DNA from 2 places in the Mesorhizobium sp. M0140 genome. Region 2 is predicted to be linked to the other one. Evidence: riboswitches for the same ligand, from Rfam matches in the RefSeq annotation. Region 2 holds a riboswitch; the other holds the start of a gene.
What was found. A riboswitch is a leader RNA that binds a small molecule or an ion and turns the genes downstream of it on or off. The one in region 2 is predicted to bind S-adenosylmethionine.
Positions count from the first base shown of each region.

Region 1: another riboswitch for S-adenosylmethionine. It lies ahead of NKJ37_RS18595 (O-succinylhomoserine sulfhydrylase); the one in region 2 lies ahead of metX (homoserine O-acetyltransferase MetX).

Region 1 is NZ_JAMYTM010000017.1:132,484-140,151, forward strand. It holds gene araD1 (AraD1 family protein) at 1-161, shown strand, start outside; gene NKJ37_RS18585 (ABC transporter substrate-binding protein) at 319-1,089, opposite strand; gene NKJ37_RS18590 (2'-deoxycytidine 5'-triphosphate deaminase) at 1,187-2,281, opposite strand; SAM riboswitch at 2,420-2,497, shown strand; gene NKJ37_RS18595 (O-succinylhomoserine sulfhydrylase) at 2,555-3,742, shown strand; gene NKJ37_RS18600 (ceramide glucosyltransferase) at 3,748-4,899, opposite strand; gene apaG (Co2+/Mg2+ efflux facilitator ApaG/CorD) at 5,250-5,642, shown strand; gene NKJ37_RS18610 (Hsp33 family molecular chaperone) at 5,690-6,721, opposite strand; gene argF (ornithine carbamoyltransferase) at 6,800-7,668, opposite strand, start outside.
Region 2 is NZ_JAMYTM010000020.1:36,863-44,530, reverse strand. It holds gene NKJ37_RS20180 (aldo/keto reductase) at 1-67, opposite strand, end outside; gene NKJ37_RS20175 (gamma-glutamylcyclotransferase) at 189-710, opposite strand; gene NKJ37_RS20170 (DUF2125 domain-containing protein) at 852-1,850, shown strand; gene NKJ37_RS20165 (sugar kinase) at 1,858-2,781, shown strand; gene NKJ37_RS20160 (prephenate/arogenate dehydrogenase family protein) at 2,789-3,724, opposite strand; gene hisC (histidinol-phosphate transaminase) at 3,731-4,840, opposite strand; SAM riboswitch at 4,977-5,054, shown strand; gene metX (homoserine O-acetyltransferase MetX) at 5,169-6,338, shown strand; gene metW (methionine biosynthesis protein MetW) at 6,397-7,011, shown strand; gene NKJ37_RS20140 (Stf0 family sulfotransferase) at 6,960-7,668, shown strand, end outside.

The sequences.
Region 1 (7,668 bases), on a different contig from region 2:
TGCATGTGCATATGTTCGGTACGGCGACGCTGTCCTTCGCCGACGGCATCAGTACTGAAGCCGGCGACGTGTTCGAGATCGAGGCCAAGGATTTTGGTCTGCCGCTGCGCAATCCGCTCGAGATCGAACAGCCGGTGCAGGTGGCGGTGAAGGCGCTTTGAAAGGGTGATCTCCCCCTTGAGGGGGAGATGTCGCCAAAGGCGACAGAGGGGGTCGCCTCGCGTGAAGCGCCAACTGTCGCAAGAAGGTTGCATCCGGTCGACCCGACCCCCTCTGGCCTGCCGGCCATCTCCCCCTCAAAGGGGGGAGATTGCTGCTTCAATAGATATCGAAGTCGAAATACTTGGCCTGGATCTTCTTGTAGGTGCCGTCGGCGACGATCGCGTCGATGGCCGCGTTGAGCTTGTCGCGCAGGGCCGTGTCGTCGAGGCGCACGGCAATGCCGGCTTGCGTTTCGGTGCCCTTGACGTCGCCGACCAGCTTGCAGCAGCCGTCGCTTGCCTTCTTCAGCCAGTCCATCAGCACGAACTTGTCCGAGATCACGGCGTCAAGGCGGCCGTTGGTCAAGTCGGTGATCGCCTCTTCCTGGGTCGGATAGAGTTTGGCCTCCGCGCCCGCCTTGCCATATTCATTCTGGGCATAGTCGGCCTGCGTGGTCGAAGCCTGGGCGCCGACCGTCTTGCCGGCAAGGGCCGCCGGTTCGGTCGAGGTCAGGTCGCTGTCCTTCGGCGCCACCAGGGCGAGCGGTGTCGTATAATATTTGTTGGTGAAGGCGACCTGCTTCTTGCGCTCCTCGGTGATGCTCATCGAGGCGATGATGGCGTCGAATTTCTTCGCCTGCAAAGCGGGAATGATGCCGTCCCAGTCCTGCGTGACGATCTCGCATTCGACCTTCATCTGCGCGCACAGCGCATTGGCGATGTCGATGTCGAAGCCTTCGACCTTGCCGTCAGCGGTAATGGTGTTGAACGGCGGATAGGCGCCCTCGGTGCCGATCTTGATTTTCTCCTGCGCCTGCGAAAGCGAGCCGGCCGCCATCACCAGTATGGCAGCGCCTGCCACCGATATGATCCATTTCGAAATCTGCATTTTCTTGGTTCCCCTTGAACGCCGGCATCTTGACTACCAACAAGGCAGCCAAGCATGGCGAGCCGGTACAGGCAAGTATTTTGCCTGACGGCGGCGCTCAGCGCGCGGCGCGGAAATGCTTGGACAGCTTCAGGCCCTGCGCCTGATAGTTGGAGCCGAGATCGGTGCCGTAGAGCGCCTGCGGCCGCTTCAGCATGTGCTCGTAGACCAGCCGGCCGACGATCTGGCCATGGTCGAGAATGAACGGCACTTCGTGGCTGCGCACTTCCAGCACCGCCCGGCTGCCGGTACCACCGGACGCGGAATGGCCAAAGCCCGGATCGAAGAAGCCGGCATAGTGGACGCGGAACTCTCCGACCAGCGGATCGAAGGGCGTCATCTCGGCGGCGTAGAGCGGCGGTACGTGCACCGCCTCCTGGCTGACGAGGATGTAGAACTCGTCGGGATCGAGCACCAGTTCGCCGGCGCCGCTCTTGTGGATCGGCTCCCAGAAGTCGACGACTTCCTGGGCCCCGCGCTTGTCGACATCGACGAGGCCGGTGTGATGCTTGCCGCGGTAGCCGACCAGACCGTTCTGATCGCCGTTGAGGTCGATCGACAGCGCGATGCCGCCGCCGGAAATGTTCGGCGGCTCGGTGGCGACCAGCGTCTGCGCGCGATGCAGCTCGTGCAGCTCGGCTTCCGAGAGCAGCGCATTGCCGGTGCGGAAGCGTATCTGCGACAGGCGCGAGCCGGTGCGCACGACGATCGGGAAGGTGCGCGGGCTGACTTCCAGAAAGAGCGGGCCGTGATAGCCGGCAGCGATCTTGTCGAACTCGTGGCCGCGATCGGTCATGACCCGGGTAAAGATGTCGAGCCGCCCGGTCGAGCTCTTCGGATTGGCCGAGGCCGAAATGCCCGCCGGCAGCGCCAGGCTTTCAAGCAAGGGCACGATATAGACGCAGCCGGTCTCCAGCACCGCGCCCTCGGCAAGATTGATCTCGTGCAGCTGCAGCCGGTCGAGCTTTTCCGAGACCTTGTGGTTGGGGCCGGGCAGGAAGGAGGCCCGCACCCGCCAGGCCTTGTCGCCGAGCCTGAGATCGAGACTGGCCGGCTGGATCTGGTCGGCGTCGAGCGCACGCGCCGACTTCAGCGCGCCGGACTGGAACAGCGCCGATATGTCCTGATCGGGAAGAATGCCTGTCTGCCGCAAGGCTCCACTCCTAGGTCAGACGTTTTTCTTGTCGCAGGTTCTGGTCGCAAAACCGTGGAACACTTTTGCGGAACCTGCTTGGTACAAACCTCTTAATGAAGCCGGCAATTGACGCAAGCGTGGCGCGGGTCTAAAGGGTCGTTATCCCGTGGTGATTTGGCCGGTCGGCTTGCAGCCACGTTAAACAAGTCGCTAAAGGACCGTCGGGCCGCAAGGCCGTATGGACCGGTTGCGACTTTCGCGGCCGGTTTTTTTGTGTCTGGAAGAAAAGCGATGAGCACCAAGAAGCACAACTGGAAGCCTCAGACGGCACTCGTGCACAGCGGAACGCTGCGTTCCGGTTTCGGCGAAACGTCGGAAGCGATTTACCTGACCCAGGGCTATGTCTACGAAACGGCACAGGCCGCCGAAGCCCGTTTCAAGGGCGAGGAGCCAGGCTTCATCTATTCGCGCTACGCCAATCCGACCGTCGACATGTTCGAGAAGCGCATGTGCGCCCTCGAAGGCGCCGAAGATGCCCGCGCCACCGCCTCCGGCATGGCCGCGGTGACGGCCGCCCTTCTGTGCAGCGCCAAGGCCGGCGACCACATCGTGGCGGCGCGTGCGCTGTTCGGATCCTGCCGCTGGGTGGTCGAGACGCTGGCGCCGAGATACGGCATCGAGGCGACGCTGGTCGACGGCACGGATATCGCCAATTGGGAAAAGGCGGTCAAGCCGAACACCAAGCTGTTCTTCCTGGAAAGCCCGACCAATCCGACGCTGGAAGTGGTCGATATCGCCGCTGTCGCTTCGCTTGCCAATTCGATCGGCGCAAGGCTGATCGTCGACAATGTCTTCGCCACGCCCCTGCAGCAGAAGCCCTTGCAGCTCGGCGCCCATATCGTCGTCTATTCGGCGACCAAGCACATAGACGGCCAGGGGCGCTGTCTCGGCGGCGTGATCCTGTCGGACAAGAAGTGGATCGACGAGAACCTGCACGATTATTTCCGCCATACCGGCCCAAGCCTGTCGCCCTTCAACGCCTGGACGCTGCTGAAAGGCCTGGAAACACTGCCGCTGCGCGTGCGCCAGCAGACGGAAAGCGCGGGCAGGATCGCGGATTTCCTGGCCGAACGGCCGGAAATCGCCCGCGTCATCTATCCCGGCCGCGCCGACCACCCGCAGGCCGATATCGTCAAGAAGCAGATGTCGGGCGGCTCGACGCTGATCTGCCTGGACGTCAAGGGCGGCAAGCAGGCGGCCTTCGCCTTGCAGAACGCGCTCGACATCGTCTTGATCTCCAACAATCTCGGCGATGCCAAGAGCCTGATCACCCACCCGGCGACGACGACGCACAAGAATCTGAGCGACGAGGCGCGCGCCGAGCTCGGCATCGGGCCGGGCACGCTCCGGCTGTCGGTCGGGCTGGAAGACACCGACGATCTGCTTGAGGACATCGCGCAGGCGCTGAAGGCCAGGTAGGACCTTCAGGCGCCGGACGGCGTCTCCTCCAGTTCGGCCGTCTTGGTGCCGATGGTCATCGCGTTGCCGCGCCAGTCGACGGCGCCGCCAAGCCAGCCGCGCGCCCACAGCGCTGGCAGGATCAGGTCGCGCATCATGATCGCGGCCACCATGCGTGGCGACAGGTACCAGCCCTTGGACCAGGCCAGCGCGCACTCGGGAAGGTAGAAGGCTACCAGCACTGCAAGGGCGGTTGCCCAGAGGCTGAAGCCGGCACTGGCCGCGGCAATCAGCGCAAGCACCAGCGGCACCACGGCGCCGGTCAGGATTTCGGGTGCGAAGAACAGCGGGAAAGTGACGCGGCGCAGGCGCGCCCAACGGGCCTGACGCGACCAGATCTCGTCAAAAGAGCGCCGGCCAAGCGGCTGCTCGAAGGGGGCGGCGACGAGATTGACGCGCAGGCCGAGACCGTTCACCAGCTTGGTCGCGGCGGCATCCTCCGCGATCTCGGCGGCCAGCGCGCGGATGCCGCCATTGGCGTCGAGCATCGGCTTGTTCCAGAGCATGCTCTTGCCCTGGGCAAAGCCAAGGCCGAGCGCATCGCCGGCGTATTGCCAGCGCGCCTGCAGCGTGTTGAGGAAAGCGCATTCGACCTCGGCCCAGAAGCCGGCCGGCCGCGAGCCAATCGGCGTCGAGCAGACAAGGCCGGTGCCGGGCCGCCAGGCAGCCATCAGATGCTGGACGTAGTCCCTCGGCATCAGCACGTTGGAATCGGCCAGGACGACCCAGTCGTGCCGCGCCGCCTCCCAGCCCTTGACGCAATTGTTGAGTTTCGGATTGGCGCTGATGCGGTCGTCGCCGACAAGCAGCCGGGCCGGCACTTTCGAAAACCGGACGATCGTCCTGTTTATCAATTTGACCACCGGATCGTCGGCATGGGCGACGCAGAAAATCAACTCGTAGCGCGGCCAGTCGAGCGAGAAGGCGCGCTCCAGCGTCTCCTGCGTGAACGGCTCGACGCCGCGCGACGGCACGACGATCGACACCGGCCGTGGCTTGCCGGCCGGCGCGGCAATGGCGCGGCGCCGTTTCAGACGCGAAGCGGCGAGCACGATGCTGGCGAGATTTGAGAGAATGAGGGCAGTTGAAAGCGTGGCGGCTATGAGAGTGAGTTCCATCGAGATCCGGTCACTCCAGGAAAACCGGTCCGCCAGAACAATCTGGCTGGCATGACGACCGATTCAACAATTCGACAGAGCGCCCGAGTCGCGCGGCACTGGTCGGCGCACACCATCATTGTCATGTGTCACTTAAATGACATTCTTTGCCGCCACCTGCGGTTCCGTCCGCAATGACAGGACGCGCACCGTTGACCAGCCCGCGTGGAGCGCCGAAAGTTCGACCTAGAGCCTGTTCCATCCCGATTGAACCGGGATGGGGCTCTATCTCTGTTTCTTTGAGCATGATCTTTTCTGAAAACCGGTTCCCACTTTTCAGGATCATGCTCTAGATTGTTTTGGAGCCGCTTATGTATAGCGCCGTCACGCGCAACATCGAAGTGCAGGTCAGGCCGTTCTATCTGGAGGACCGTTCGGATCCCTCGGAGAACCGCTATGTCTGGGGCTATCAGATAACGATCGACAATCAGTCGGACGATTTCGTGCAGCTTCTGTCGCGCTATTGGCACATCACCGACGGCACCGGCCGGGTCGAGGAAGTGCGTGGCCCCGGCGTGGTCGGCGACCAGCCCGAACTCAATCCCGGCGACAGCTACCAGTACACGTCCGGTTGCCCGCTCTCGACACCATCCGGCATCATGGTCGGGCACTACACGATGCGCAACAAGCGGGGCGAGACGTTCGACATCGCCATTCCGGCGTTTTCGCTGGACCTGCCAGGGACGCGGCGGACGGTGAATTGATTTCGCCTCACCGGCCGCTCCGCGGCCGGTGAGGCGTGGTTTTTTCTCTACTGGGCCGCAAATTCCGCCGGATCGAAGTCATATTGCTTCGAGCAGAATTCGCAGGCGACGTGGATGCCGCCGTCCTCTGTACTGTCCTTGATCTCCTGCGCGGAAAAACCCTCGAGGATGCCGCGGATCTTGTCCTTGGAGCACGAGCACTGGTCGGCGACCGGAACGCCGCCGAAGACGCGCACGCCATGCTCGTGGAACAGCCTGTAGAGCAGCCGCTCGGCGCCGATCGTCGGGTCGATCAGTTCGGTCGGCTCGATCGTACCGAGCAGCGCCAGCAACTCCTGCCAGGAATTGTCGGCCGGATCGTGGATCTCCTCGCGCGGATCGCCATCGCCACCCGGCAGGTCCGGGACGCGCATGCGCTCGGGCGACTGCGGCAGGAACTGCGCCAGGATACCACCGGCGCGCCACTGCTCGCGGGCGCCGCCGGGACCGGGCGTCAAAAGCTTGGCCACCGACAGCCTGAGATCCGTCGGGATCTGCTCCGACTGACGAAAATAGGTGCGCGCAGCATCCTCCAGCGTCTCGCCGTCGAGCTGGACGATGCCCTGATAGCGCTGCGTGTGAGCGCCCTGGTCGATGGTCAGCGCCAGCACGCCGCTGCCGAGCAGCGTCTGCTGGGAGGTTTCGCCGGCCGCGACCAGCGCTTCCAGCCGGTCGGCATCGAAACGCGCATAGGCGCGCAATGCCGAGGGCGTGGAAAAATCCGCGACCAGCATGTCGACAGGCCCGTCGGTGCGGGTCTGCAGGATGAATTTGCCCTCGAACTTCAGCGAAGTGCCGAGCAGCACGGTCAGCACACAGGCCTCCGCCAGCAGGCGGGCGACCGGCTCGGGATAATCGTGGCGGCTGAGGATGGCGTCCAGCATCGGCCCGAGTTGGACCGTGCGGCCTCGCACATCGAGAGGGCCGACCTCGAACGGCACGACGTGATCGTCGCCGGCATAGCCGAATTCGCCGAGTTTGGGGTGATGTTCAGTCACTTGATAGGTTTCCAACATGACAAAGCTCCGGGGCGCGGCCATGCCGCCCTCCGGGGCGCATGCGTCGAAACGCGCTGTTTTTGCGTGATGGCCCGCAGATAGGCATCACACCTCCGGAGATCAAGCGCCGAGGCACCAGGCCAGCACGGCCTTCTGGGCATGGAGCCGGTTCTCGGCCTCGTCGAAGACCACCGAATGCGGTCCGTCGATGACCTCGTCTGTCACTTCCTCGCCGCGATGCGCCGGCAGGCAGTGCATGAACAGCGCGTCCGGCTTGGCCCTGGCCATCAGCTTGGCATTGACCTGGTAGGGCGAGAACACATTGTGGCCGCGGGCGCGATGCTCCTGGCCCATCGACACCCAGCAATCGGTGACGATGCAGTCGGCCTGGTCGACGGCTTCCTCGGGCGAGCGGGTGAAGTGCAGCTTGCCGCCATGCGCCTGCGACCAGTCGATATGCTTCCGCGCCGGCTCGCTGCCTTCGGGAACGGCGACGTTGAGGTTGAAGCGGAACCGGGCCGAGGCCTCGAGCAAGGAATGCAGCACATTGTTGCCGTCGCCGGTCCAGGCGATGGTCTTGCCCGCGACCGGACCGCGATGCTCCTCGAAGGTCATGATATCGGCCATCAGCTGGCAGGGATGGGTGTCGTCGGTCAGTCCGTTGATCACTGGCACGGTGGCGTTCTCGGTCAGCTCCAGCAGTCGCTCATGCGAGGTGGTGCGGATCATGATCGCATCGACATAGCGCGACAGCACCTTGGCGGTGTCGGCGATGGTCTCGGAACGGCCGAGCTGCATCTCGGTGCCGGTCAGCATGATGGTCTCGCCGCCGAGCTGCCGCATGCCGACGTCGAAGGAGACGCGTGTGCGCGTCGACGGCTTGTCGAAGATCATCGCCAGCACCTTGCCTTCGAGCGGTTTGGTGCGCTCGCCGGCCTTGAGGCGCGCCTTTCGCACCACCGCATCGTCCAGCATGAAGCGCAAATCGC
Region 2 (7,668 bases):
AGACGTTGCCGCCCAGAACCAGCGGCGCGATGGACAGGTCGGTGCGACCGAGACGACGTTTCTGCAAGGCGTATCTCCGGGATGATTGGGGCGGGCAAATGGCGCCCGCGGGCTGAGAGTCGGAGCCTAACCTAGGTCTTGCCTGAACGAGGTCAAAGGCCTGGCCGCCTTTTTCCGCAGAGCCAGCTTCACAAAGGCGCGACCTGCCTGGCGACATCCTCCAGCCAGTGGTCGCGGATGCCCAACGCCTCGAGATGCTCAAGCGTGCTCAGCACATAGTCCTCGTTGTTGCCGGACTGGCCGACCGCGCCGCGCACCACGGCCGCCGCATCCGCCGCGTCGAGCGCTCCGGCATATTGCTCGTGGTGGCGGTCGACAATGTAGACCACCGCGTCGACCGTACCGCCCCCGTCGAGGCGAATCTTGAGCATGCGCTCCAGATAGACATTGGTGACCAGTTCGCGCTCGCGAAGATAGGCCATGACCTCGTCGTGCAAGTCGCCGGGAACGCGGAATGCGAGGCCGACGCAGGACCCGCCACGGTCGAGGCCGAGCACCAGCCCCGGCCGCTCGCGCGTTCCGCGATGCACGAAGGAATAGACGCAGAGCGAGCGCCGGTAGCCATGCAGGCGGGCACGCTGTGTTTCGACATGCGCGAATCCCGGCCGCCAGATCAGCGAGCCATAGCCAAACACCCAAAAATCGCCCATATCGCCGCGCCTGATTGCAAAAGATGCCAACACCGAACCGGACCGGTGTTTTTTCCGCCCGTCCCGTCTAACTATTCGTCTGTCTACCTGGCGGAATCGCCTACCCGTCCGCAACACCCATGCGTTAACGAGAGCCAAAGCATGACGTCAAGTGACGAACGCCAGCCGAACAAACGTCGCCGTGTGGTCTGGCTTGCAGCATTCATCGTCGTGCTGTTCGCCCTCTACAGCGGCGGCTGGTTCTATCTGGCTGACCGCGTCAGGAGCGAAGCCGACAAGGCGGTTGCCACGCTCAACAAGAATGGCGTCGAGGCCGGCTGCGGCAATCTCCAGGTCAGCGGCTATCCCTTGAGCTTTACCGTCTCCTGCGACAACCTCGCCTATGAGGACGATGCCAAGAACATTGCGGCTTCAGCCGGCAGTTTCAACGCAGCCGCCCAGATCATCCAGCCTCTGTCGCCGGTTGCCAATCTGCGCGGCCCGCTCAGGACCTCCGTTCCGGACATGGTGCCGCTGTGGATAGACTGGGACAATCTGCAGGCCAATTTCAAATTGTGGTGGCCGCTGCCGCAGCGGATTTCGCTGGAGGCAGAGGGCCTTTCCGGCCAGACCGACCCGGCCGACGACACCGATCCGGTGCAACTGTTCAGCGCCGGCAAGGCATCGGGTCAGTTGCAGCCCAACGGTGAGGATATCGACTATCTCGGCAGTTTCGGCGATCTCGAGATCGACCCCGACGCAATTGGCGGGCGCGTGCTTCCGGCGCTCGATGCCAGTGGCGACGTCACGCTGAAGAACGGTGTCGCGTTGATCGGCACGCAGGTGAAGAGCCTTCGTGGCCAGGCGATCGAAATCCGCAACCTCGACCTGTCGTCGGGGACGGCGCGCGTCACCGTTTCGGGACCGCTCTCGGTCGATGCCGAGGGCCTGATCAACGCCGATCTGATGATCAGGCTGAAGGACCCGAAGGCGGTGGCGGCCATTCTCGGCGCCGCCATACCCGAGCAGAAAAGCCAGATCGAGCAGGGCTTTGCTTCCCTGGCGGTGCTCGGCAACGAACCGTCGATGCCGCTGAAGGTGGTCAGGGGCAAGGCCTCGCTCGGCTTCATTCCGCTGGGCAAGATCAAGCCGGTGGAATAGCGCTGCGATGGCAAGACCCGTGAAGCTGCTGAGCGTTGGCGCTTTGACGCTGGACACCATCCTGCGCGTCGAGACGCTGCCCGTGCATCAAGGCAAGTTCATTGCCTCCGACGGCGTCCAGATCGCCTCGGGCATGGCCACGAGTGCTGCCTGCGCCGCGCATCGCCTGGGGGCCGAGGTATCGCTGTGGGCGAGCGCGGGTGACGATGCCGTCGCCGACCAGCTCATCGCCGGCATCGAGGCCGAAGGCGTCGATTGCACCTTTGTGCGCCGCGTCAGAGGCGCCCGCTCGGCGCTGGCCTCGATCCTGGTCGACGCGTATGGCGAGCGCATCATCGTGCCGTTCTATGACGGGCTTGCCCAGGCCGATCCCGAAGCCTTGCCGGTCGCCGACCTCACGGCATTCGACGCCGTACTGGTCGATGTCCGCTGGCCAGGTGCGGCAGCCCTTGCCCTGAGAGCGGCGCGCGCCCTCGGCCGGCCGGCAATCCTCGATGCCGATACCGCACCGTTGCAGATCCTGGAACAGCTGTTGCCGCTCGCCACGCACATCGTCGCTTCGGAAACGGCGGCGCGCATTGTCTGCGGCCAGGCGCTCGATCCGGAAACGGCTTGCGCCGATCTCGCCAGCCGCACCGACGCTTTTGTCGCAGTGACAGGCGGCGCGGCGGGCAGTTGGTGGCACGACCGTCGCGCAGGCTGCGTGCGCCATGTCGCGGCACCGAAGATCAAGGCGATCGACACATTGGCCGCCGGCGATGTCTTTCACGGCGCCTTCGCCGTCGGGCTGGCGGAAGCCATGCCGGTCGAGCAGGCTTTGCGCTTTGCCAGTGCGGCCGCCGCGCTCAAATGCCTGCGCTTCGGCGGCAGGCTTGGTGCGCCGAACCGGGCCGAGACGCTGGCCATGGTTGCGCAGACCTGGCCAGCCTGAAACTGACTTAGCCCTTCGCGGGATGCTCGACGGCCTGGCGACCGAAATCGGGCACGTCGATGTCCTGGCCGGCCTCGATGATCGAGCGGCGCACAGCGCGGGTGCGGGTGAACAGGTCGAAGAGTTTTTCGCCGTCCCCCCAGCGGATCGCGCGTTGCAGGGACGCCAGATCTTCCGAGAACCGCGCCAGCATTTCGAGGATGGCGTCCTTGTTGTGCAGGCACACATCCCGCCACATGGTCGGATCGGAAGCGGCAAGACGCGTGAAGTCGCGGAAGCCGGAAGCCGAATATTTGATCACTTCGGACTTGGTCACCGACTGCAGATCGTCGGCGGTGCCGACGATGTTGTAGGCGATGATGTGCGGCAGGTGCGAGACGATGGCCAGCGTCATGTCGTGATGCTGCGGGTCCATGGTATCGATGTTGGCGCCGCAGCGGCGCCAGAACTCCGACAGCCGCTCCAGCGCGTCCGCGTCGGTATCGGGCAGCGGCGTGAAGATGCACCAGCGATTGTCGAACAGGTCGGCGAAGCCGGCGTCGGGGCCGGATTTTTCCGTGCCCGCCAGCGGGTGGCCGGGAATGAAATGGACGCCTTCAGGGACATAAGGCTGCATCTGCGCGATGACAGACGCCTTGGTCGAGCCGACATCGGTGAGGATCGCGCCCTTCTTCAGCGCCGGCGCGATTTCCTCGGCCACCGCGCCGGATGAGCCGACCGGCACCGAAATGACGACTAGGTCGGCATCGCGGACCGCCTCTTTCGCATCGGTGGTATAGCTATCGCCGAGCCCGAGTTCCTCGGCTCGCGCCAGCGTCGCCGCACTGCGCGTTGATATGGCCACGTGACGGGCCAGCCCCTCGCGGCGGATGACGCGGGCCAGCGACGAGCCGATCAGGCCGATGCCGACCAGCGCGATCTTTTCAAACATCGGTGATGTCATGGCGTTCTAGCTTTTCAGAAATGTCGTGAGAGCGGCGACAACGCCGCGATTGGCTTCTTCGGTGCCGACGGTCATGCGCAACGCGTTGGGAAAGCCATAGCCCGAAACGCGCCGCAATATATAGCCGCGCGCCGTCAGATAGTCGTCCGCCGCCGCCGCCGAATGCTTCTGATCGTCAGGAAAATGAACGAGGACGAAATTGCCGACGCTCGGCGTTACCCGCAGCCCGAGCTTTGTGAATTCCTCGCTCAGCCAGGCCAGCCAGGTCTCGTTGTGCGCCACGCTGCGCTCGACATGGGCGCGGTCGCGGATGGCTGCGATACCGGCCTCGATCGCCGTCGCATTGACGTTGAAGGGACCCCGCACGCGGTTGATGGCGTCGACGATATGCATCGGCGCATACATCCAGCCGATCCGCGCTCCGCCGAGGCCGATCTTGGAGAAGGTACGGGTCATCACCACGTTCTGGGCAGCACCGACCAGCTCGATGCCGGCCTCATAGTCGTTGCGGCGGACATATTCGGCATAGGCCGCGTCTAGCACCAGAAGCACGTGCCTGGGCAGGCCGGCATGCAGGCGGCGCACCTCCTGGAAAGGCACATAGGTGCCGGTCGGATTGTTGGGATTGGCCAGGAACACGATCTTGGTGCGCGGCGTGACGGCTGCGAGGATGGCGTCGATATCGGCGCGCTCGTCTCTTTCCTTGATCGTCACCGGAACGGCACCTGCCGACTGGATGTAGATCTTGTAGACCATGAAGGCGTGTTCGGTGATGACAGCCTCGTCGCCGGGCGCCAGATAAGTCTGCGCCAGCAGGCCGAGGATCTCGTCGGAGCCGTTGGAGCAAATGATGTTCTGCGGGTTGAGACCATGCACCTCGGCGATCGCTTCGCGCAGCCGCCTGGCGGTGCCATCTGGATAGACGTCGAGCTTTCCGGCAATCTCGCGCGCGGCTTCGATCGCTTTCGGCGAGGGCCCTAGCGGATTCTCGTTCGAGGACAGCTTGTGAACCTTGGCGACGCCCGCGGGCGCCGTGCTCTTGCCCGGCACATAGGCGTCTATGTCCATGATGCCCGCGCGCGGGGTTGGACGTGCCTGGTCCGGTGTCTGGCTCATGTCGCAAAATCCGTCGAGAACGCTTCCTGAGGGAAGCCGCAGCGGAAATACAAGCCGTGGCCTGCAATGTCGAGAGGCGACAGCCACCGCCCAAGGCTGGCCGTTGACGCCGGCGCGCCACAGCCCTAGAAGGGGAGCGGACTTCCGTGGTGATTTGGCCGGTCGGCTTGCAGCCACGTTAAACAACTTGCTAAAGGGCCGTTTGCATCCTGTAACCGGCTTTGCAACCGCAATGCCGGTTTTTTGTTGTCCGCGCCGGCCGGACACCCGGATCGGCATCGACTTTCGACAAGCGCGATGCGTGGGCTCAAAGTGTGAGATGGATGTCATGGCCGTTCTGCGTGCCCGCAAAACCAACAACGAGGTCGACCAACCGTCGAGCCCGGTTTTGCGTTTTGGATCCGACAAGCCGCTCAAGCTGGACGCCGGCACGCTGCTGTCACCGTTCCAGATCGCCTACCAGACCTACGGCACGCTGAACGATGCCCGCTCCAACGCCATCCTCGTCTGCCATGCACTGACCGGAGACCAGCACGTCGCCAGCACCAATCCGGTGACCGGCAAGCCTGGCTGGTGGGAAGTGTTGATCGGCCCCGGCAAGATCATCGACACCAATCGCTTCTTCGTCATCTGCTCCAACGTCATCGGTGGTTGCCTTGGGTCCACCGGTCCGGCCTCGACCAATCCCGCCACCGACAAGCCCTATGGGCTTGACCTGCCCATTATCACCATCCGCGACATGGTGCGGGCGCAGCAGATGCTGATTGACCATTTCGGCATCGAAAAGCTGTTCTGCGTGCTCGGCGGCTCTATGGGCGGCATGCAGGTGCTGGAATGGGCATCGAGCTATCCGGAGCGCGTCTTCTCGGCGCTGCCGATCGCCACCGGCGCGCGCCATTCCTCGCAGAACATCGCCTTTCATGAGGTCGGCCGGCAGGCTGTCATGGCCGATCCGGACTGGCATGGCGGCAAATATTTCGAGCACGGCAAACGCCCGGAAAAGGGCTTGGCGGTGGCACGCATGGCCGCCCACATCACCTATCTGTCGGAAGCCGCGCTGCACCGGAAATTCGGCCGCAATTTGCAGGATCGCGAAGCGCTGACCTTCGGCTTCGACGCCGACTTCCAGATCGAAAGCTATCTGCGCCATCAGGGCATGACCTTCGTCGATCGCTTCGACGCCAACTCCTACCTCTACATGACGCGGTCGATGGACTATTTCGACCTTGCCGCCGACCATGGCGGCCGGTTGGCCGATGCCTTCGCCGGAACGAAAACCCGCTTCTGCCTGGTGTCTTTCACCTCGGACTGGCTGTTTCCGACCGAGGAGAGCCGCTCGATCGTGCATGCGCTCAACGCCGCCGGCGCATCGGTATCCTTCGTCGAGATCGAAACCGACCGCGGCCACGACGCATTCCTGCTCGACGAGCCGGAACTGTTTGCCGCCATAAACGGCTTCATCGGCTCGGCGGCCCGGGCGAGAGGGCTCAGCGCATGACCCCGAAAAATTGCAGGCTTTTCGGATCGAGATCATGCGCCAGGCAGGAGGCGAAGCCATGAGCGTCAACCGCGACCAGCGCGTCGACCTAGAAGTCGTCGCCAACCTCATCCCGCCACAGTCGCGCGTGCTCGATGTCGGTTCGGGCGACGGCTCGCTGCTCGAATTGCTGCAGGACACCAAGCAGGTCGACGGCCGTGGACTTGAGCTGTCGCAGCGCGGCGTCAATGAATGCGTAGCGCGAGGCCTCTCGGTCATCCAGGGCGATGCCGACAAGGATCTCGAATTCTATCCCGACAAGGGCTTTGACTTCGTCGTCCTGTCGCAGACCCTGCAGGCCACCCGCAACCCGAAGCTGGTGCTCGACGAACTGCTCAGGATCGGCAACCGCGCCATCGTGTCCTTCCCCAATTTCGGCCACTGGCGGGTGCGCCTGTCGCTGTTCATCCAGGGCCGCATGCCGGTGACCAAGGACCTGCCCTATTCCTGGTACGACACGCCCAACATCCATTTCTGCACCATCCGCGACTTCGTCAATCTGTGCGACGAGCTCGGCGCGACCGTCGAGAAGGCAACCGCTCTCGACGCCGCCGGCCAGAAGATCGGCCTGTCGATGCCGTGGTGGTTCTGGAACTTCTTCGGCCAGCAGGCAGTGTTCTTGCTGAAACGGTAATATTGATCGCCATGTATCTCTTTCGTAGGCGCCCTCTGCCAGTTGAAATCCCACCGGACATGCGGGCTGGGTTGAAAGCCGGAATTCTCATCTGCACCTCACCGCGCAGTGGCAGCAACCACCTAGCCGGATTGATGGCAGCCACCGGGCTTGGCAACCCACTCGAGTGGTTCGGGGGCCGTCGTGTTCTAGAAATGCCGAACTATCCCCGCGACCCCCGTGCCCAGGTTTTGCATGCACTGAAGGACGGGCGGTCTCCCTCCGGGATTTACGCGGTCAAACTGTTTGCCAGCCAGTTTTCACAGGTTGCCAAAACCGTGGATCTCCCCGCAAGCCTTCCAAAGCTGCGCTATATGCGGTTGACGCGTGGGGACCTCGTTGGTCAAGCAGTTTCGTGGACCCGCGCTCGTCAGAGTGGTCGGTTCCGCTCTACCGAGGCCGATCAGAAGAGACCATGCTACGACGGCAAAGCAATCGCGGACTCGCTTGAAAAAATCATCCTGGAAAATCTGGCCTGGGATGTCTGGTTTGCAAAAAACGGATTGTCCTTCCTATCACTGACATACGAAGAACTCCTTGAACATCCACGGACCTGCCTTGAAAGGGCTGCATCTCTGGTCGACGCCAAGCTTGTCTTGAAACCCGGGTCTGATCTCG